Regions from separate parts of the Aquabacter sp. DMC10 genome, predicted to be linked through region 1. Evidence: predicted binding sites of a transcription regulator. Region 1 holds the regulator's gene; each other region holds the start of a gene.
What was found. The regulator PhoB, encoded in region 1, activates phosphate uptake and scavenging genes when phosphate is short. The targets are predictions, from matches to a motif close to TGTCATNNANCTGTCAT.
Positions count from the first base shown of each region.

Region 2: a site for PhoB is predicted at 4,398-4,414, ahead of ACT54L_RS11075 (YdcH family protein). Genes of this name have one in related genera too.
Region 3: a site for PhoB is predicted at 3,065-3,081, ahead of ACT54L_RS13370 (putative 2-aminoethylphosphonate ABC transporter substrate-binding protein). Genes of this name have one in related genera too.

Region 1 is NZ_JBQUYX010000002.1:803,349-810,128, reverse strand. It holds gene pstB (phosphate ABC transporter ATP-binding protein PstB) at 12-836, shown strand; gene phoU (phosphate signaling complex protein PhoU) at 856-1,584, shown strand; gene phoB (phosphate regulon transcriptional regulator PhoB) at 1,591-2,292, shown strand; gene ACT54L_RS08465 (Bug family tripartite tricarboxylate transporter substrate binding protein) at 2,565-3,536, shown strand; gene ACT54L_RS08460 (GcrA family cell cycle regulator) at 3,773-4,303, opposite strand; gene ACT54L_RS08455 (acetylornithine transaminase) at 4,753-5,961, shown strand; gene argF (ornithine carbamoyltransferase) at 5,958-6,780, shown strand, end outside.
Region 2 is NZ_JBQUYX010000003.1:530,592-537,371, forward strand. It holds gene ACT54L_RS11065 (putative bifunctional diguanylate cyclase/phosphodiesterase) at 1-2,118, shown strand, start outside; gene ACT54L_RS11070 (ABC-F family ATP-binding cassette domain-containing protein) at 2,135-3,967, opposite strand; gene ACT54L_RS11075 (YdcH family protein) at 4,193-4,372, opposite strand; gene ACT54L_RS11080 (YdcH family protein) at 4,566-4,772, shown strand; gene ACT54L_RS11085 (redoxin family protein) at 4,821-5,306, opposite strand; gene ACT54L_RS11090 (protein-disulfide reductase DsbD domain-containing protein) at 5,556-6,392, opposite strand; gene ACT54L_RS11095 (YqgE/AlgH family protein) at 6,556-6,780, shown strand, end outside.
Region 3 is NZ_JBQUYX010000004.1:385,153-391,932, reverse strand. It holds gene ACT54L_RS13380 (putative 2-aminoethylphosphonate ABC transporter permease subunit) at 1-587, opposite strand, end outside; gene ACT54L_RS13375 (putative 2-aminoethylphosphonate ABC transporter ATP-binding protein) at 580-1,740, opposite strand; gene ACT54L_RS13370 (putative 2-aminoethylphosphonate ABC transporter substrate-binding protein) at 1,967-2,980, opposite strand; gene ACT54L_RS13365 (NIPSNAP family protein) at 3,345-3,683, opposite strand; gene ACT54L_RS13360 (cupin domain-containing protein) at 3,754-4,155, opposite strand; gene ACT54L_RS13355 (ABC transporter substrate-binding protein) at 4,256-5,485, opposite strand; gene ACT54L_RS13350 (IclR family transcriptional regulator) at 5,825-6,679, shown strand.

The sequences.
Region 1 (6,780 bases):
AGAGGCCGCACATGACTTCCGCCGTGGACCCCAATTTCAACATCGCCGCTTCCGTCTCCGCCAAGCCCGACGCCCTGGCGGCGCCCACCAAGATCAAGGTGGACAAGCTGAATTTCTATTACGGGCAGAACCATGCCCTGAAGAACATCAACTTCGACATCCCCGAGAAGCGCGTGACGGCCATGATCGGCCCGTCGGGCTGCGGCAAGTCCACGCTGCTGCGTGTCTTCAACCGCATGTATGACCTTTATCCCGGCCAGCGCGCCGAGGGTCAGGTGCTGTTCGACGGCGTCAATGTGGTCGGCAAGGAGCTGGACCCCACCATCGTGCGCACCCGCATCGGCATGGTGTTCCAGAAGCCCACGCCCTTCCCCATGTCCATCTATGACAACATCGCCTTCGGCGTGCGCCTGCACGAGCGGCTGAACAAGTCGCAGATGGACGATCGCGTCGAGAGCTGCCTGCGCAAGGCGGCCATCTGGGACGAGACCAAGGATCGCCTGCACACCTCGGCGCTCGGCATGTCCGGCGGCCAGCAGCAGCGCCTGTGCATCGCCCGCACCATCGCGGTGCAGCCCGAGGTCATCCTGCTGGACGAGCCCACCTCTGCGCTCGACCCCATCTCCACCTCGAAGATCGAAGACCTGATCGACGAGCTGAAGCAGGACTTCACCATCGTCATCGTGACGCACAATATGCAACAGGCGGCCCGCTGCGCGGACATCACCGCCTTCTTCTATCTGGGCGAACTGGTGGAGGTCGGCCCGTCCGACGTGATCTTCACCAATCCGCGGCAGATCAAGACGCGTGACTATATCACCGGCCGCTTCGGCTGAGCCTGCAGGGGTGAACACGATGCCCGAGCATATCGTATCGGCCTTCGACGCCGAACTGAAAGAGATCGGCCGCAAGGTGGTCGAAATGGGCGGCCAGGCCGAGCGTCTGGTGGCGGATTCCGTCAATGCCCTCATCCGCCGCGACACCGCGTCGGGGCAGAAGGTCATCCTGCTCGACGCCAGTGTCGATCACATGCAGCGCGAGATCGAGGAAAAGGTCATCCTCGTCATCGCCAAGCGTCAGCCGGTGGCCACCGACCTGCGCGAGCTGGTGGCGGCCATCCGCATCGCCTCGGACCTGGAGCGCATCGGCGACCTCGCCAAGAACGTGGGCAAGCGCGTCCTGGCCATCGAGGGCGAGTACCACCCGCAGAAGCTGGTGCGCGGCGTGGAGCACATGTCCGACCTGGTGCTCGAGCAGCTGAAGGAGGTGCTCGACGCCTATGCCGGCAAGGATGAGGCCAAGGCCATCGAGGTGTGGGGCCGCGACAGCGTTGTCGACACCATGTACACCTCGCTGTTCCGCGAGCTGCTCACCTATATGATGGAAGATCCGCGCAACATCTCGGTGTGCACGCATCTTCTGTTCTGCGCCAAGAACATCGAGCGCATCGGCGACCACGCCACCAACGTGGCGGAGACCGTCTATTACATGGTCACCGGACAGATGCTCTCCGACGAGCGTCCCAAGGCCGACCGCTCCAGCGAGACCGCCGTTACCTTCCCGGGTCACAGCCTTCAGGGATGATCCTCCGTGCCCGCGCGTATCTTGATTATCGAGGACGAAGAACCGCTTAGCCTGCTGCTTCGGTACAATCTGGAGTCGGAAGGCTATGCGGTGGACAATGTGGGGCGCGGCGACGAGGCGGAGACCCGCCTGAGAGAGGCGGTTCCCGACCTCGTCATCCTGGACTGGATGCTGCCGGGCCTGTCCGGCATCGAGCTGTGCCGGCGCCTGCGCACGCGGGCGGAGACCGAGCGCCTCCCCGTCATCATGCTCACCGCGCGCGGCGAGGAGACGGAACGGGTGCGCGGGCTTGCCACCGGGGCGGACGACTATGTGGTCAAGCCCTTCTCGGTGCCGGAACTGCTCGCCCGCGTGCGGGCGCTGCTGCGGCGGGCCAAGCCCGAGCATGTGGCGACCTTGCTGCGGGCGGGGGACATTGAGCTCGACCGCGAAACGCATCGGGTGCACCGGGCGGGCCGTGAGATTCATCTCGGCCCCACCGAGTTCCGGTTGCTGGAATTCCTGATGCAGAGCCCCGGCCGAGTGTTCTCGCGGGAACAGTTGTTGGACGGCGTGTGGGGGCAGGACGTCTATATCGACGAGCGCACCGTCGACGTCCATGTGGGACGGCTGCGCAAGGCGATCAATCGCGGCCGCCAGATGGACCCGATCCGCACCGTGCGCGGCGCGGGCTATTCCTTCAATGAGATGTTCGCGCGCTCCCATTGAGGCGCCAACGGATCCAAGGCCCGGCCGGCGGATGATCTCCGCCGGCCGGGCCCTTCTTTTTTCAACGCCCGGAAGAGGCCGACAGGCGAGGGTGCGCCTTAACCTAAAGTCATGTGCGGAGGGTATCCAGGTGCAGAATTCGCGCCGCGCATGGCCTTTGCCTCGCCGCGCAATTCGTCCAATATCCGCTCCACCCTTGTGTCCCGTGGTCCAGGGGGAGGGGAAGGCGGTGCGGCGCAGCCGTACCGGAACGCACAAGAGGAGAGCGCCTGATGAAACGCCTGCTTGCAGTCCTCGCTTTGGCCACGGCCGCCTTCACGGGCACCGCCATGGCGCAGGAGGACTTCCCCAACCGGCCCATCCGCATGGTGGTGCCCTTCGCCGCCGGCGGTTCCACCGACATCGTCGCCCGCATCGTGGCGGCCAAGATGGGTGAGATCCTCAAGCAGCCCGTGGTGGTGGAAAACCGGGCCGGTGCGGGCGGCAATGCCGGCGCCGCCGCCGTCGCCAAGGCGCCGCCGGATGGTTACACCATCCTCATGGGCACGGTGGCGACCCACGCCATCAACCCCGCGCTCTACACCAAGATGCCCTATGACCCGGTGAAGGACTTCGCGCCGGTCTCCCTGCTGGTGAACGTGCCGAACGTGGTGGTGGTCCACCCTTCGCTCAACGTGAAGACCACGGCCGAACTGATCGCGCTGCTGAAGGCCAACCCGGACAAGTATGAATATGCCTCGTCCGGCGTCGGCACGCCTCTCCACCTCTCCGGGGCCCTGTTCGAGAGCATGGCGGGCGTGAAGATGGTCCATGTCCCCTACAAGGGCGCGGGCCCGGCCAAGGTGGACCTGCTGTCCGGCCAGGTGAAGATCATGTTCGACAATCTGCCCTCGTCCATCGGCGCCATCCGCAAGGGCGACGTGGTGGGCATTGCCGTCACCACCAAGGATCGCTCGCCCGCCGCTCCTGACCTGCCGACCGTCTCGGAATCCGGCTTGCCAGGCTATGAGACCTATTCCTGGAACGCCATCTTCGCGCCGGCGGGCACCCCCACGGCCATCATCGACAAGCTGGCCAAGGCCTGCATCGAGGCGGTGGCGGACCCGGCGGTGAAGGCCAAGCTCGCCGATCTCAGCGCGGTCTCGGTGGGCTCGACCCCGGCCGAGCTGGATGCCCATGTGAAGGCGGAGCTGGCCAAGTGGACCCCGGTGGTGAAGGCCTCCGGTGCCTCTATCAACGAGTAAGCACCAGGACACGCAGCTTGTCCCGACGCCCGGCCGATGCGCCGGGCGTTTTCGTTTGGAGGGGCGGCTGCTGGAGCGCGGTGCGCGCGGCGTGAACGAAAACGGCCGGCGCTCCGCATGGGAGGCCGGCCGTTTTCGTTCATCTTAGAGCGCTTCAGCTTTTCAGCGTTTCATCGAAACGCCAAACCGCTTCGCGCGGAACTGCGCTCGGGCGCGGGTGCACCCGCGCACGGGCCTCACAGATAGGCGAGGCGCCGGTCACGCCGGCGATCTTGAACCGGCTGATAGGCCAGGCGCGCATGGGTGGTGCAATAGGGCAGGCCGGTCACGCTGCGGCCGCCGCAGAAATAAAAGCCTTCCGTCCCCGGCTCGCCGATGGGCCAGCGGCAGGTGGCTTCTGTCAGGTTCATGATGGTGCAGCGCTGCGACATGGACACCACATTGTCCGCCACCACGGGGGCCGGGGCAGGTGCGGGCTCGAACTCTTCCTCGGGCAACTGCGCGAGGGCCGTGTTGCCGTGGGTGGCCGGGCGCTGGGGCGCACTGGCGGGGCGCTGCTGCGGGGCCGGCGTCTCAGGACGCGACGCCTTGCGCGGTCGCGCGGGCGCGGCGACGCTCTTGGTGCGGCCGGACAGGCCGAGGCGGTGCACCTTGCCGATGACCGCATTGCGGGTGATCCCGCCCAATTCGCTTGCAATCTGGCTCGCGGAGAGGCCTTCGCTCCAGAGCTTTTTCAAGAGTTCGACGCGCTCGTCGTTCCAGCTCATCGTTCTCCTCCAAGAGACGTGCGCACGGCAAAAGCCCGCACCCGTCCCCACTTTTAAGATGGACCCAGAGTTCCCGGATCAGGCCGGCTCAGCCGGATCCGACTCCGTTCCCGCCGCATTTCGCCGACTCCGACATCGATCCCGAAAACGCGCTTTCGCACGCGGGAGCCGAGTTGCCCGACACCACTTGGAAAGTGTCGCACGACATGTCGTAGTCGACGGTTGGAAGGCTACAATATGCGGAGACTCTCGCCCAGTGCGAGATTGAGTCGCCGGCCTGTTTTCCCCAAGTCCTTACAATCCCGTTAACGGCGCAGCATGGTTGACCTCGCGCGCGCGATCATTAGAATCCCCGCCGTCGGGCCGTCCTCAAGCGGGGCGGCCTTTGGCATTTCTGACCACCTATGTGGCCACGATCGTGTGGCCCGCCAACCCCTTGGGAGGGGTCCGTGATTACCCCCGTTCTGCCGACCTATGCGCGTATCGACCTCGAATTCGAGCGGGGAGAGGGCTGCTGGCTCGTCACGACGGACGGGCGACGTTATCTCGATTTCACGGCTGGCATCGCAGTCAACGTGCTCGGGCACGCTCATCCCCATCTGGTGGAGGCCCTGCGGGAGCAGGCCGGCAAGCTCTGGCACACCTCCAACCTGTTCCGCATCGCGGGCGGGGAGAAGCTCGCCAACCGCCTGACGCAGGCGACCTTCGCCGACACCATGTTCTTCACCAATTCCGGTGCGGAAGCGCTGGAGTGCGCCATCAAGATGGCGCGCCGCTACCAGTTCGTGAACGGCGCGCCGGAGCGCAATCGCCTCATCACCTTCGAGGGCGCCTTCCACGGACGCACGCTGGCGACCATCGCCGCCGGTGGGAATGCCAAGTATCTGGAAGGCTTTGCGCCCGAGATGCCCGGCTTCGACCAGGTGCCGTTCGGTGACATCGAGGCGGTGAAGGCGGCCATCGGCCCGCACACGGCCGGCATTCTGCTGGAGCCCATCCAGGGCGAGGGCGGCGTGCGCGTGCCGCCCGCCACCTTCCTGCGGCAACTGCGCGAGCTGTGCGACGACCATGGCCTGCTGCTGGTGCTTGACGAGGTGCAATCCGGCGTCGGCCGCACCGGCCGGCTCTTCGCCCACGAGGGAAGCGGCATCACGCCCGACATCATGGCGGTGGCCAAGGGTATTGGCGGCGGCTTCCCCATGGGGGCATGCCTTGCCACCGAGGAGGCGGCCAAGGGTATGACGCTTGGTACCCACGGGTCCACCTATGGCGGCAATCCGCTCGCCATGTCGGTGGGCAATGCGGTGCTGGACATCGTGCTGGCCGACGGCTTCCTCGACCATGTGCGCACCGTGGGCGGCCGCCTGAAACAGCGCCTCGCCGAGGTGATGGACCGGCATCCCCGGGTCATCGCCGAAGTGCGTGGCGAAGGCCTGCTGCTGGGCCTGCGCGCCCAGGGGCCCGCGGCGGACCTCGTGCTGGCCCTGCGCGAGGAGGGCCTTCTGGCGCCTGGCGCCGGAGACAATGTGGTGCGCCTGCTGCCGCCCTTGGTGGTCAGCGAGGAGGAGGTCGGCATCGCCTGCGACAAGATCGAGGCGGCGTGCCGGCGGATCGAGGACGGTCTCAACATGGCCGCGGTGAAGGGAGCGGCCGAATGAGTGCCAATGGTGTGCGTCACTTTCTCGATCTGGCCGAAATTCCCGCCGAGGAGTTGCGGCGTGTGATCGAGATGTCGAAGGACCTGAAGGCGCGCAAGAAGGCGGGCGAGCTCGACAAGCCGCTGGCCGGTAAGGCGCTGGCCATGGTGTTCGACAAGCCGTCCACCCGCACCCGAGTCTCCTTCGATCTCGCCATGCGCCAGTTGGGAGGCGAGACCATCATGCTGACCGGCGCCGAGATGCAGCTCGGGCGCGGCGAGACCATCGCCGACACCGCCCGCGTGCTCTCGCGCTTCGTCGACGCCATCATGATCCGCATTCTCAGCCATGAGGATCTGGTGGAGCTGGCGGAGAATGCCACGGTGCCGGTCATCAACGGCCTCACCCGCATCTCCCATCCCTGCCAGGTGATGGCGGATGTGCTCACCTTCGAGGAACACCGGGGCACCATCGCCGGCGCCAAAGTGGCCTGGACGGGGGATTCCAACAATGTGCTGGCCTCCTGGGTGCACGCCGCCCAGCGCTTCGACTTCACGCTGAATGTGGCCACCCCGAAGGAGCTTTCGCCCCACAAGGCGCTGACGGAATTCGTCAAGCGCACCAAGGCGAAGGTGTCTTTCACCCACGACGCCGAGGCTGCGGTGGAGGGGGCCGACTGCGTCGTCACGGACACCTGGGTGTCCATGGGCGACAAGGAAAGCGAGAAGCGGCACAACATGTTGAAGCCCTATCAGGTGAACCGCCGCCTGATGTCGCGGGCCGCCTCCGACGCCATCTTCATGCACTGCCTGCCCGCCCATCGCGGGGAGGAAGTGACCA
Region 2 (6,780 bases), on a different contig from region 1:
GTCCTGTGGCGCGGGCTGGCGGAAGATGTGACCTGCGTCACCGCCTGGCAGAGGCGGCGTCATGCCCAGGCCGAACGGCTGCGTCAGGTTCTGGACGCGACGCGCGACCACCCCTGGGAACTGGACCTGACCGCCACCGGCGAGATCGTCGGCGGCACGGTCAGCTGCCCGCTTTACTCCCTCGCCAGCTGGCGCCAGCTCATCCACCCCGACGATGCCGGCCGCGTCATGCCGGACATGCTGAACCAGCTGATGCGCGATGGGCGCTGCCGCGTGGAATTCCGGCGCGCGCTGCCTGGCGGCGGCTGGACCTGGGTGGTGGTGCGCGGGCGCGTCACCCGGCGCGAGAACGGCCGCCCGGTGCGCGCCATGGGCTTGCGCACCGACATCGCCGCATGGCCGATCCACCAGCTGTCCGTGGTGCGGAACGAGGGCATGCTCCAGGCCCTGTTCGACCACGCGCCCATCGGCATGGCCCGCAACGCCCTTGATGGCATGTTCCTGGATGTGAACCGCGCGTTCCAGGCCATGACCGGATATGCCCGTGATGATCTGCTGAAGCTCAGCTATTGGGATCTGACGCCCACCACCTATGCGGCGAGCGAGGTCAATCAGCTCCAAGCCATTGATATAGACCAGCGCTACGGGCCCTATGTGAAGGAGTTCATCCATGCCAGCGGCCGCCGCATTCCGGTGCGGCTGAATGGCGTCTTGGTCACCCCGGATACGGGGGCTCCCTACATCTGGTCCATGATCGAAGACCTGTCCGGGCAGGACGAGCATGCCGCCCGCGACGAAAGCGCCTTCGATGCCATCACCGGCCTGCCCAGCCGCCGCCATTTCGGCCTGCGCCTGGAAGCGGCCATCGAGGATGCCCGGCGCGACGGCCAGCCGCTCGCGGTGCTGACGGTGGATCTCGACCGTTTCGCCCCGGTCAATGCCGCCTTCGGGCACAAGGCCGGCGACCTGGTCCTGCAGGAGGTCAGCCACCGCCTGTCCGCCCTGGCGAAGGGCAGCGGAACGCTGGCCCGGACCGGCGGCGACGAATTCTCCATCATCGTGCCCGGCGTCGCCGATCATGATGAATTGGCCGGCCTCAGTGCCCGGATCGTGCTGGAGATGGCGCGACCCTTCGCCGTGGAGGGGCGCGATCTGCGCCTTGGGGCGAGCCTCGGCATCGCCTGTTTCCCCGCCGACGGCGGCGACGCCGCCACCATCTCGCTGCGCTCGGACCTGGCTTTGTCCCTGGCCAAGTCGGCGGGGGGCGGCACCTTCCGCTTCTTCATTCCCTCCCTCTCCCGCCGGGCCGGTCACCTCATGGAGATCGAGACCGCCCTGCACCGGGCGGTGGCGCAGGACGAGTTGGAAATCCACTACCAGCCCAAGATCGATCTCAAGACCCGGCGGGTGCGGGGCTTTGAGGGGCTGATGCGCTGGCGCATGCCCGATGGGCACTTGGCCATGCCGGACTTCTTCATCCCGGTGGCGGAAACCTCCCACCTCATCCACGCCCTGGGCGACTTCGCGCTGCACCGGGTGTGCCGCGACATCGTCGACCTGCGGGCGCGCGGGCTGGTCAGCGGTCGCCTCTCGGTGAATGTCTCGGCCCATCAATTCTCGGACGGGTCCCTGCCCGACCGCATCCGCGACATCCTGGCGGCGAGCGGTGCCGGTGCCGGCGATCTGGAGGTGGAGCTCACCGAATCCACCATCATGGCCGACACCTCCCGCGCCATTGATGCCTTGCGCCGCATCCGGTCCCTGGGCGTTGCCGTGTCGGTGGACGATTTCGGGACCGGCCATTCCAGCCTTGCCTATCTGCGGCGGCTGCCGGTGACGGGCGTGAAGATCGACCGCTCCTTCCTGGAGGGGCTGCGCCCCAACACCAGTGAGGCCCGCATCGCCGAGGCGATCGTGCGCCTCGGACGGGAGCTGGCGCTGGAGGTCACCGCGGAAGGGGTGGAGACGGAGGCGCAGGAATCGCTCCTGCGCACCATCGGCTGCGACGTGGCGCAGGGCTATCTTTACGCGCGCGCCATGGCCTTGCCGGATCTGCTGACCTGGCTTCAGGACTATTCCGCGCAGCGCCCGCTCCAGGAGGTCGGCCCCGCCGACTGAGGCTGGCGGCCCCGGTTCAGCCGCCAGCTTCCTCGCGCAGGATCTCCAGGCGCAGCCATTCCTCCTCGGCCGCGTCCAGTTCGCCCTGTGCCTTGGCCAGGGCATTCGAGGTGCGCTCGAACTTGGCCGGGTCCTTGGCATAGAGCTGGGGATCGGCCAGCAGGGCGCCGAGCCTGGTGATCTCGGCCTGCAGCTTTTCCATGGTCTGGGGCAGGGTTTTCAGGGCGTGCTGCTCGTGGAAGGTCAGGCGGCGCTTCTTGTCCGCCTCCGGCCGGGGTGCTGACTTTTCCCCCCGCGGCTCGCCCTTGGTGGCGGGGCGGCCTTCGCTCTTGCCCTCGCTCTTGCCCTTGGTCTCCACGCCCCGGCCGCGCTGGGTCACCATGTCCGAATAGCCGCCGGCATATTCGCGGAAGACGCCTTCGCCCTCGGCCACGATGATGGAGGACACCGTGCGATCCAGGAAGTCGCGGTCGTGGCTGACCAGGAGCACGGTGCCGGGATAGTCGGCCACCATCTCCTGGAGCAGATCGAGGGTTTCAAGGTCGAGATCGTTGGTGGGCTCGTCCAGCACCAGCATGTTGGAGGGCAAGGCGAGCGCGCGCGCGAGCATGAGGCGGGCGCGTTCCCCGCCCGAGAGCACCCGCAAGGGGGAGTTGGCCTGTTCGGGCGTGAACAGGAAGTCCTTCAGATAGCCCATCACGTGCTTGGGCACGCCCCCCACCATCACCTGGTCGGAACCGCCGCCGGTCAAGGCGTCGCGCAAGGTGGCGTCGGGGTCGAGGGCGGTGCGGCGCTGGTCGAGGGAGACGATGTCCAGATTGGCGCCGAGCTTCACCGAGCCGGTATCCGGCTTCAGGTCGCCGATCAGCATTTTCAGAAGCGTGGTCTTGCCGGCGCCATTGGGACCGACGATGCCGACCCGGTCGCCGCGCAGGATGCGGGTGGAGAACTCCTTCACCACCGGCACGTCGCCGAAGGTCTTGGAAATGCCCTTGGCCTCGATCACCAGCTTGCCGGAGGCATCCGCCTCGCTGACCGTGATCTTCACATTGCCCTGGGAGCGGCGTTCCTCGCGCCGGTCCTTGCGCATGGAGTGCAACTCGCCGAGGCGGCGGACATTGCGCTTGCGCCGGGCTGTGACGCCATAGCGCAGCCAGTCCAGCTCGGCGACGATCTTCCGGTCCAGCTTGTGGCGGTCGACTTCTTCCTGCTCCAGCACGTCGTCGCGCCAGGCCTCGAACTTGCCGAAGCCCTGGTCAAGGCGCCGGGTGGAGCCCCGGTCAAGCCAGACCGTGGCCCGGGACAGGGTTTCCAGGAAGCGGCGGTCATGGCTGATAATCACAAGCGCTGAACGCAGCGACTTCAATTCGCTTTCCAGCCATTCGATGGCCGGCAGGTCCAGATGGTTGGTGGGCTCGTCCAGGAGGAGCACGTCGGGCTCTGGCGCCAGCACGCGGGCAAGCGCCGCGCGCCGCGCCTCGCCGCCGGACAGGCGGCCGGGCTCTTCCTCGCCGGTGAGGCCCAATTGCTCAAGCAGGTACCGGGCGCGATAGAGGTCATCGCCCGGCCCGAGGCCGGCTTCCACATAGGCCAGCGTAGTCGCAACGCCGGAAAAGTCCGGCTCCTGCGGCAGATAGCGCACCGTGGCGCCCGGCTGGAAGAAGCGCGTCCCCGAATCAGGCTCGATGAGGCCAGCGGCCACTTTCAGCAAGGTGGACTTGCCGGAGCCATTGCGCCCGACGAGGCACAATCTGTCTTCCGGCGAGACCGCAAGGTCCGCGCCGTCGAGCAGAGGGGTCGCGCCGAAGCGCAGGTGGATGTCCTGAAGCTGGATGAGCGGAGGAGCCATGGCGCCCGATTAAAGGGATTTGGGCACGGATGGAACACTCGCGCGCAAACTTCCGACCAGATCCAGCGGTCCGCGGGGCGAAGGTGTTGCAGGACTTGCCCCGTATGCCGCCGGATTTCGGTGGAAGTGAGCCCCGACATCCGCTCCGGTTTCGCTTCTCACGATGCAGGCGCTTCCGCCAGCATCGCGAAAAGTCCTTTCAGCCGGAACGCAAGTGAGGGTGCGTCAATGTACGGTGCTGTTGCCTCTCAGCCGAGTAATCTGGTCCTTGAGCACCAGCTTCTTGCGCTTCAGTTCGGCGATCCGCGTCGGATCAGTGGCCGGGCGCTGGAGTTCTCGGCTGAGTTCCGTGTCGAGAGCTGCGTGACGACGTTCAAGCTCTGCAATGTGCGACTGGACGGACATGCTTTCGTCTCTCCCTGTCTGCAACGGACATCAGTCTGTCATGGAGGCGGCGAAGAGTCGATGCCCCTCTTATGCCGCGCTGCAGCAAACCCGGGCGCGCGGGGGATCCGTGCGGCGCCGTCGGTCTTGCAGGCGCGCGTCCCCGTGCGATATTCGCAAGGGACAGCCTTTTCCGGGCGCGGCGGATTCTTGCATGACCAGTGACGAGGAACGGGATCTTAAGCTGCTGCTGGAGCGTCTGCGGCAGGAGCATCGCGACCTGGATGTGGCCATCGACGCCCTGACCGCCGTGGCGGGCTCGGATGTCCTTCAGATCCAACGGCTGAAGAAGCGCAAGCTCCAGCTCAAGGACAAGATCAGCCACCTGGAGGACCAGCTGTTCCCCGACATCATCGCCTGACGGGAGAGGCGAGCGCCCGCCGGCGGAAACCGGCGGACGCAGGCGCGATCAAATCTGGTCGAGCATGGTCTGGGCGCTGGACACGTCCGCCTTGGAGGGCACGTCCTCCACATTGAGCGCCTTCACCACGCCGTCTTCCACCAGCATGGAGAAGCGCTTGGCGCGGATGCCGAGGCCGGCCATGCCGCCGTCGAACGTCAGGTCGATGGCCTTGGCGAAGTCGGCATTGCCATCCGAGAGGAACAGCACCTTGCCGTCGGCGCCGGAGGCCTTTTCCCAGGCGCTCATGACGAAGGGATCATTCACCGCCACCACGGCGATGGTGTCGATGCCCTTGGCCTTGATCTCGCCGGCGCGCGCCACGTAGCCCGGCAGGTGATTCTTATGGCAGGTGGGAGTGAAGGCGCCGGGCACCGCGAACAGCACCACGCGCTTGCCCTTGAAGATTTCCTCGGTGGTCTTCGGCACCGGCCCGTCTTCGGTGCCGACGCGGAAAGTCACGGACGGGAGGGTGTCGCCAACTTGGATGGGCATTTCTTGCTCCGCTGATGGGTCTCCGGTCCTGCGTGGCCGGACGGTATGCCGCGCGGCGGATGGGCCGCGCGCGCCGCGCGCAGGATAGGGACATTTACGGAGGAGGAAAGCGCAGATCGTGGGCGCCGGGCTGTACCACGGTCGGTTGGAGCCGCCCGCGATCCGGTCCCCGCGCGGCATGCCCCGCCTGGCCCGGCGGGGGGGCACGCCCCCCCGGTCTGGGAGGCCTCAGGCGGGCGCCAGGCGGCTTCAGGGTCGCGGGAGCGCAGCCTCGGTTTCGATGGCCTTGCCCTGGTCGGACAAGGTCAGGCGCAGCCGGGCCTCGGGCCAGGCGGCATCCTTGGGCAGGCCGTCCAGGGCGAAGCGGAAGATCAGCGCGCCGCTGCCCGCCTCTTCCCGGCTCGGCAAAGGCAAGGCCCAGGCTTCCGTGGGACCCTCGGCAAACAGGTCCGCCTTGGCGCCGCCGCGCGCCTTGACCACCACCACCGGCGGGGTCTGGCCGGTATCCACCGATACCGCCTCGATGCCGAGCGGGCCGGGGGCGCCGAGCGGCACCTTCACCGGCAGCGCGTCCGCCGCGGCGGCCAGGGAGGGCTCGTCGCTTCCCCCCGCCGGAACGTCGAGGGAGACCTGCACATGGGCCGGCACGCACAAGGCGTCGCAGACCGCAAAGTCCAGGGACAAGTCCATGCGGGTGGCCCTGGCGGGGTCGGCGAGCACCACCCGCACGGGCAGTGTCACCGTCCCCTTGTAGCCGATGGAAAAGCCGCCGCCGCCATCGGAGAAGCGGCGGGGCGCGGGGAATGCCACATGGGCGCCAGCCACATTGCTGGAGTTCGACCAGTCGAAACGGGGGGGTATGCCGCTGTCGCCGGGATAGCGCCAATAGGTCTTCCAGCCGGGGGCGAGGCGGATCTCGATCCCCGCTTCCAGGGTCCCGTCCTTCACCGTGCCCGCCAGAAGGCGCACCTCCGCGCCCTGGGTGCGCGCATAGGGCGTTTCCAGCGCCTGGGCGGCTGGAGCGGACAGGACCAGGGCGACCGCAAGGCCGAGCCCGCGGGCGGCGAAAGGAGAGGCAAAGGTCATGCACAAGCCCCTAACGCGGCTCCGCCGGCCATGCAAAGGGGGCACGTGCACTTTCCCGTGACGGGTGCGGCGAAACGGCATGCCCGGATCGTTGCGGGGCGCTTCGGCGTTTGCAAACGCGCCCCTCCGCGCTAGGCTTTCCCTTATGACGGACGATTTGAAGATGATCTCGCCTGACCGCCCGCGGGACTATCTCGACGGGAAGATGCTGATCGCCATGCCCTCCATGGAGGATGAGCGCTTCTCCCGGACCTTGATCTATCTGTGTGCCCATTCGGAAGAGGGGGCCATGGGGATCGTCGTGAACCAGCCCGCCCCCAATATCGATTTCCGCGACCTCCTGGTGCAGCTGGACGTGGTGCCCGCCGCCGAACGCATCCTCCTGCCC
Region 3 (6,780 bases), on a different contig from region 1:
AAGGTGGTGGCCAGCGACACCGCGAAGCTGTTGACGATGGACTGGGTCAGCGCGGGATTGCTGAAATAGGCGATGTAATTGTCGAGGCTGCGCACGGTGCCGGCGCGCAGCACCAGGCGCCGCAGGTCCTGGGCCGAGACCTCCGCCCATTCCCCAGGCGCCACCGGCTTGCCGGACAGATCGAGCGTGCCGTCGGCGGTGCCGGTGAGGCGCATGCGCAGCCCCTTCAGCGGCACGCCATCGAAGGCGCGCTTGGGAAACAGCTGCGCCGCCGTAAGCGAGGTGGAGCGGCGGGCCTGGTCAATGGGCGGAGCAAGAGCCAGCTTCTGGGCCAGCGCCTCCAGGGTGCCGGCGGCCACGAAGCCCGCGCCGGTGTCCACCTGCACGTCCACCGTCTCATAGGGAAAGGCGCGGACCTCGGTGGACTTCCACAACATGAACAGAATGGGCAGCGCTAGGCTGACCACCAAATAAAGGCCGATCATCAAGGTGAAGACCAGCATCAGCCGGTCATCGCGCCCCACCTTGGGGCGGATGGCCGGCGCGGGCGGCAGGGCCGTCATGCGGGCGGCGGCGGCATCAGACATGATGTGCTCCCGCGCCCTTGGCCTTGTCCTCATATATGCGCAGCCGTTCGGACGGCAGGCTTATCTCGACCGGCTTGCCGGGAACGATCTGGAGCGCACGCACCAGTTCCTGGGACGACTGCGCCACCAGCAGGGCGGGACGGAAGTCCCGATGGGAGAGGCTCAGGCGCACATGGGAGCCGAGGAATTCCACATGCTCCACCACCATCTCCACCCGGTTGCCGGACTGCCAGTCGGAGTGAGGGTCGGCGCCGATGATGCGCACATCCTCCGGGCGGATGGCGGCGGTGACGCGCACCCCGTCTGCCGGCAGGCCGCGGCCGGCCCGCAGCCGGACCTCGCCCACATGCACCTCTCCGCCATTGGCGATCTCGCCCGGAAAGAAGTTCATGGCGCCGATGAAATCGGCGACAAAGCGGGTGGCGGGGCTGTTATAGATTTCCGCAGGCGTGCCCACCTGCTCCACCACGCCCACATTCATCACCACCACGCGGTCCGCCATGGAGAGCGCCTCATCCTGGTCGTGGGTGACCATGACGGTGGTGACGCCGAGGCGGGCCTGGAGCTGCTTCAGCTCATTGCGCAGATGAAGGCGCACCTTGGCATCGAGCGCGCTCAAGGGCTCGTCCAGCAAGATCAGGCCGGGGCTCGGCGCCAGGGCGCGGGCCAGGGCCACGCGCTGCTGCTGGCCGCCGGAAATCTGCGAGGGATATTTGTGGCCGTGCTCCCTCAGCCCGACCAGGTCGAGCAATTCCTCCACCCGCGCCGTGATGGCGGCGCGCGGCATGCGCCGGTTTTCCAGGCCGAAGGCGATGTTCTGGCGCAGCGTGAGGTTGGGGAAGAGGGCATAGGACTGGAACACGATGCCGAAGTCGCGCTCCTCCGGGGGCAAGGCGGAAATGTCCTGCCCGGCCTGATGGATGGTGCCCGAGGATTGGATGTCGAGGCCGGCAATAGCGCGCAGCAAGGTGGTCTTGCCGCATCCGGACGGGCCGAGAAAGCACACGAACTCGCCTTCTCCGACCTCCAGCGAGACGCCCTTCAGCGCCACGAAGTCCTTGAACCGCTTGGTGACATTCTCCACCACCAGATAGGGCGAGCGCGCGGGCGGCTCAAGGGCAGCCAGCGCCAGCTCGACGGCATGCTCAGTCATATGGAAGCCCCTCGCTCTGCAACGCCGGCCCCCCTGCGGCCCGGGCTGCCCTGATCCCCCCGTCGAAGGCTGCCGCATGGGCCATGCCTCCGGCGGTTCCCTTGCGATGGCCCGCTTGCGATGGCCGGGTTTCCATGGCCGGGTTGCCACGGCCAAGCTTCCATGGCCCGCTGCCGACGTGCCGGACGCGGCGCGCCGGACAAAAGGGCTGGCTCAGCCCTTCGTCTCAGCCCTTGGGCTCGGACTTGCTGCCGAAGCGCTTCTGCCACTCTTCGAGGATGGCGGCGCGATGGGAGGCGGCCCATTCAAAGTCGTTCTTGATGAGCTTGGCCTTGATGTCCGCCGGCACGTTCTTGATGGCCTCTTCCAGGGCGGGATTGCCCAGGATGGCGTAGTTCTTGGCGTAGATCTTCATGGCATCGTCGGAGACGGCCCAGTCGATCAGCTTCTTGGCATCGGCCTCATTGGGCGTGCCCTTGACGATGGCCGAGGCCTCCACGTCCCAGCCGACGCCTTCGGTCGGCACCACGGCCACCACCGGCGCGCCCTGGTTGATGACGCGGGCGGCGCGGAACTCGAAGGAGATGCCGATGGGATATTCGCCGGACGCGGCCAGCGTGCAGGGCTTGGAGCCGGAATGGGTGTAGGTGGCGATGTTGTGGTGCAGGGCGTCCATATAGGCCCAGCCCTTCTGGTCGCCCCACATCTGCAGCCAGCTGGACACATCCAGGAAGCCGGTGCCGGAGGACGCCGGATTGGGCATCACGATGAGGCCCTTGTATTCCGGCTTGATGAGGTCCGCCCAGGAGGTGGGAATGGGCAGGTCCCGCTTCTTCATCTCCACCGTATTGACGCACAGCGCCGCCGCCCAGGCATTGGTGCCCACCCAGGTGGGCGGGGTGTCCTTGGAGACGAAGCGCGGGTCGATCTTGTCGAGGCCCTTGGGCGCATAGCCCTCCAGCATGCCTTCCGCGTCCAGCAGTTGCAGCGAGGTAGCGGCGGTGCCGAGCACCACGTCCGCCTGCGGATTGTCCTTCTCCGCGAGCAGCTTGGCGGTGATGATGCCGGTCGAGTCGCGGACCCAGCGAATGCTGACGCCGGGGTTCTTTTCCTCGAAGCTCTTCTTGTAGACCGGCAGGAGATCGGCCTCCAGCGCAGTATAGACCGTCAACTCTCCCGCCTGCGCCACACCAGACAGCAGCGCGAGGCCTGCCACCAAGAGACCCGTCATGCGCGTCATTGGCTTCTCCCGGACCTGAACCATCACGTCCGCGCGAAAGTTGTGCGCGGCGCTGATGTCACGCCCAAGTTAACGCCCCGCCCGGTGACGGCTGTGTGACCGCCGGACGCCTGAGGAGAGCGACCAGCCCGCCACGCCGAGGGCCCGGCGCCATGGTGGCGCGCAAGGTCAAATTCAGGCTGCCCCGCCCCGGGGGTCGGCGGCGATTGAACCTTGACGGACCTGGAGCCGGATCCCCTCCCATTGAATCGCTTCGGAGATACAATGGGAGGGGTGAATCCGTCTCTATCCAATACGTGAGAGAGCGAGTGACGGACGAGATGGAACCGCAGGCGGTGCCATCCGGCCGGATCGCGCTCCGAGGTCAGGCAGGGTCGGAGCGCGCACCGGGACAGGGGGAGAAGGCGGTGGGCACCAGGATGCGGTTCTCCATGGTCATAATCATCGGGCGGATCTGGGCGAGGCAGGCCTGCCAGCCCGGCTGTTGGGTCAACCGCTCGCGGCGGATGCGGCGCTCCTCCAGCGTGTCATAGGCCCAGAAATGAACCAGTTGATTCTGCGTGCCGAACTCCGTTGTGAAATAGCCGAGGAAGCCGCCCAGGATCTCCTTCTGAAGCGGCAGGCCCTCCGTGCTGTAGATCCGCAGATAATCCGCCATCACCGCGTGGGTGTGCAGCACATAGATCCGCTCTTCCACGATCATACCCGGTCCTCCCCTGGTGCGCGCGCGCAAGGCCGGGGCGCGGACAGGTGCCCGCCCCGGCCGGTCAGGCCTATTTCAATTCCTGCCCCGCCAGATCGCCGTCCAGGAACTTGTTGGGACGCAGGAACATGGACAGGACGAGGGCGCCATGGGGGGAGCGGGCCACATGCTGGTTGCCCGCCGGACGCCAGACATAATTGCCCGCCAGCGCCTCGCCCTCGCCATCCACGATGCTGCCCTCCAGCACGTAGGTCTGCTCGATCTCCACATGCTCGTGGCGCGGCAGCACGGTGCCCGGCTCCCAGCGGAACAGCGCGGTCATCAGGCCGGTCTCCTCGTCGATGAGGAGGATCTTCATGTCGATGCCCTTGGTGGGCGTGGGCTTCCAGGGGAGGCTCGCCACGTCCACATAACGGGAATCGGTGGGGGCAAGCTTGTCCTCACCGGCAAGGCCGGGGGTGATGGCGACCATGATCTGCTCCTGAGAGGGTGCGGGGTCGGGAGGTGCGAGGCCTTCGGCCGGGGCCCGCTGCCCCCGGCCGTGCCTGTGTTCGGTCTTGGGGCCGCCGCGATCAGTTCGGCTTCACGAGGGAGCAGGCCGGATCGAGCGGCTTGAACGCCTGGTCGGCGGGGGTCTCGCCGATCTTCATATAGAGGTCCCACGGCCCCTTGGATTCCGCCGGCGTCTTCACGCGGAACAGATACATGGGGTGCAGCTTGCGGCCGTCGATGCGCACGGAGCCCTTGCCGAAGGCGGGGTCGTCCGTGGGCAATTCCTTCATCTTGGCGACGATGGCGCGCCCGTCCGCGTCGCTGTTCAGGGCAGCCACCGCTTTCAGATAATGCAGCACACCCGAATAGACGCCCGCCTGGAAGGAGGTGGGCATAGCCCCGCCATGGCGCGCGGCGAACTTGTTGGCGAAGGCCCGGGTCTCGTCATTGAGGTCCCAGTAGAAGGGCTCACTGAGATAAAGCCCCTGCCCGCTGTTCAGCCCCAGCGACTTGATGTCGGTGAGATAAACAGCCAGCGCCGCCAGCTTCTGGTTGCCCTTGGTGATGCCGAATTCCGCCGCCTGCTTCATGGAATTGGTGAAGTCGGCGCCCGAATTGGCAAAGCCGATCACCTGCGCGCCCGAACCCTGGGCCTGGAGCAGGAAGGAGGAGAGGTCAGACGTGCTTAAGGGATGGCGCACGGACCCCATCACCGAGCCGCCGGCCGCCTTCACGATCTGCCCGGCCTCCCGCTCCATGTCGTGGCCGAAGGCATAATCCACCGTGACAAAATACCAGCTCTTGCCGCCGGATTTGAGCACCTCGGTGGCCGTGCTCTTGGCCAGCGCATAATTGTCCAGCGTCCAGTGCACATGGTTGGGGGTGCAGGAATCCCCCGTCAGGCGATTGCTGTTGGAGGTGGCGATGACGGCCACCTTGTTCTTGTCCTTCACCAGTTGGACGATGGCGAGCGAAATGGAGGAATTGGGGATGTCGGCGATCATGTCCACGCCGTCCACGTCCAGCCATTTCCGGGCGATGTTGAGCCCCACGTCGGGCTTGTTCTGGTGATCGCCGACGATCACCTCGATGGGCGTGTTGCCGATCTTGCCGCCGAACTCCTCGACCGCCATCTTGGCCGCGACCACCGAGCCGGGCCCCGCCATGTCCGCATAGATGCCGGACTGGTCATTGAGCACGCCGATGCGCAGCACGCCGTCGGTGAACTGAGCGTGAGCCGCGGACGCGGCGAACAGCGAAAGGGTGCCCACCGCCATGGACATCCATGTGCGGGCCGATACGCGCTTCATCTTCAAGTCCTCCCCCAACCATGGACCGCCTGAGGACGTCCCATGCTCACCCGTCTGCGCGGGTCGTTTCGCTCATTGGATGGCGAATAATTCAAAAGTCTCAATATGAGAGATTTTTGTCAACCTTCATTCCACCTCTTTTGCGCGGGTTTTTTCCGCCATCCCGCGCCGTTAGGTCGGCGCGGGATCGGCGCCAGGACCCGCGGGCGCCGCCCCGTCTGCGGCAGGCAGCCGCCGATTTGAAACTCTTGGCAAATTTCAATTCTGGCCAGGGCCGCTATAATGGCGGGCAAGGGTGCGTCCCGTGCGCGCCGGCCCCGCCAGCCGAGGAACGGTGCCATGAGCAGTCTCGACAAGATGCTGAAGGTCCTCGATCTTTTCGGCGAGGACCGGATGAGCATCCAGCTGGAGGACGTGCAGGCTAACGGCGCCTCCCGCGCGACGGCCTATCGCTACATCCAGGCCCTGTGCGATGCCGGGCTTCTCGCCCCCACCACTGGCGGCTCCTATGTGCTGGGGCCGCGCATCATCGAGATGGACCGCCTGGTGCGGCGGGCCGATCCGCTGCTCACCGGCGCGGGTGGCCCCATGCGGGACGTGAGCGCGCGGCTCGGCATCAATGTCATGCTGTGCAGCTATTATGGCGACAAGGTCATGTGCGCCGACATCGTCTGGCCGGAGCGCTCGGTGCCAGAGCATTATGAGCGCGGACGGCCCATGCCCATGTTCCGGGGGGCCATGGCCAAGACCATCCTGGCGCATCTGACCCCCTATCAATTGCGCAACATCATGCTCTGGCACGGGGACCAGGTGCGTGAGGCGGGCCTGGGCGAAAATTGGGAACAGTTCCGCGCCCACATGTCCCGGCTGCGGCGCGACGGCTTCTGCATCACCCAAAGCGAGGTCATCCCCAATCTGGTAGGCATTGGCGCGCCCGTCTTCGATGCGGAGCGGCGCATCCTGGGCAGCGTTGTGTTCGCCGTGCCCCAGGCCCGTTTCGAGACCGCCGACAAGGATGCTTTGGTGAGCGAGATCAAGCAATTGGCTGCTCGCATCACCAGCGGCATCGCTGGCGAGAGCGGCACGCGCCCGGCCCAGAGAGCTGCCCGCCCCCGGAAAATCCGCACCCCGCCGGCAGAGGAAAGCCCGGCGGTGGACGAGACCAGGTCTGGAAGCGGGACCCGGTCCGCCTGAAGGACAGGGGCCGAACCAAAGAGTGAGGTCGCGTCCGCCCTTCCTGAAGCCGTGAAGCGATCGGGAAGCACGGCCCACGCCGAGGGAAAGCGCCTTCCCTG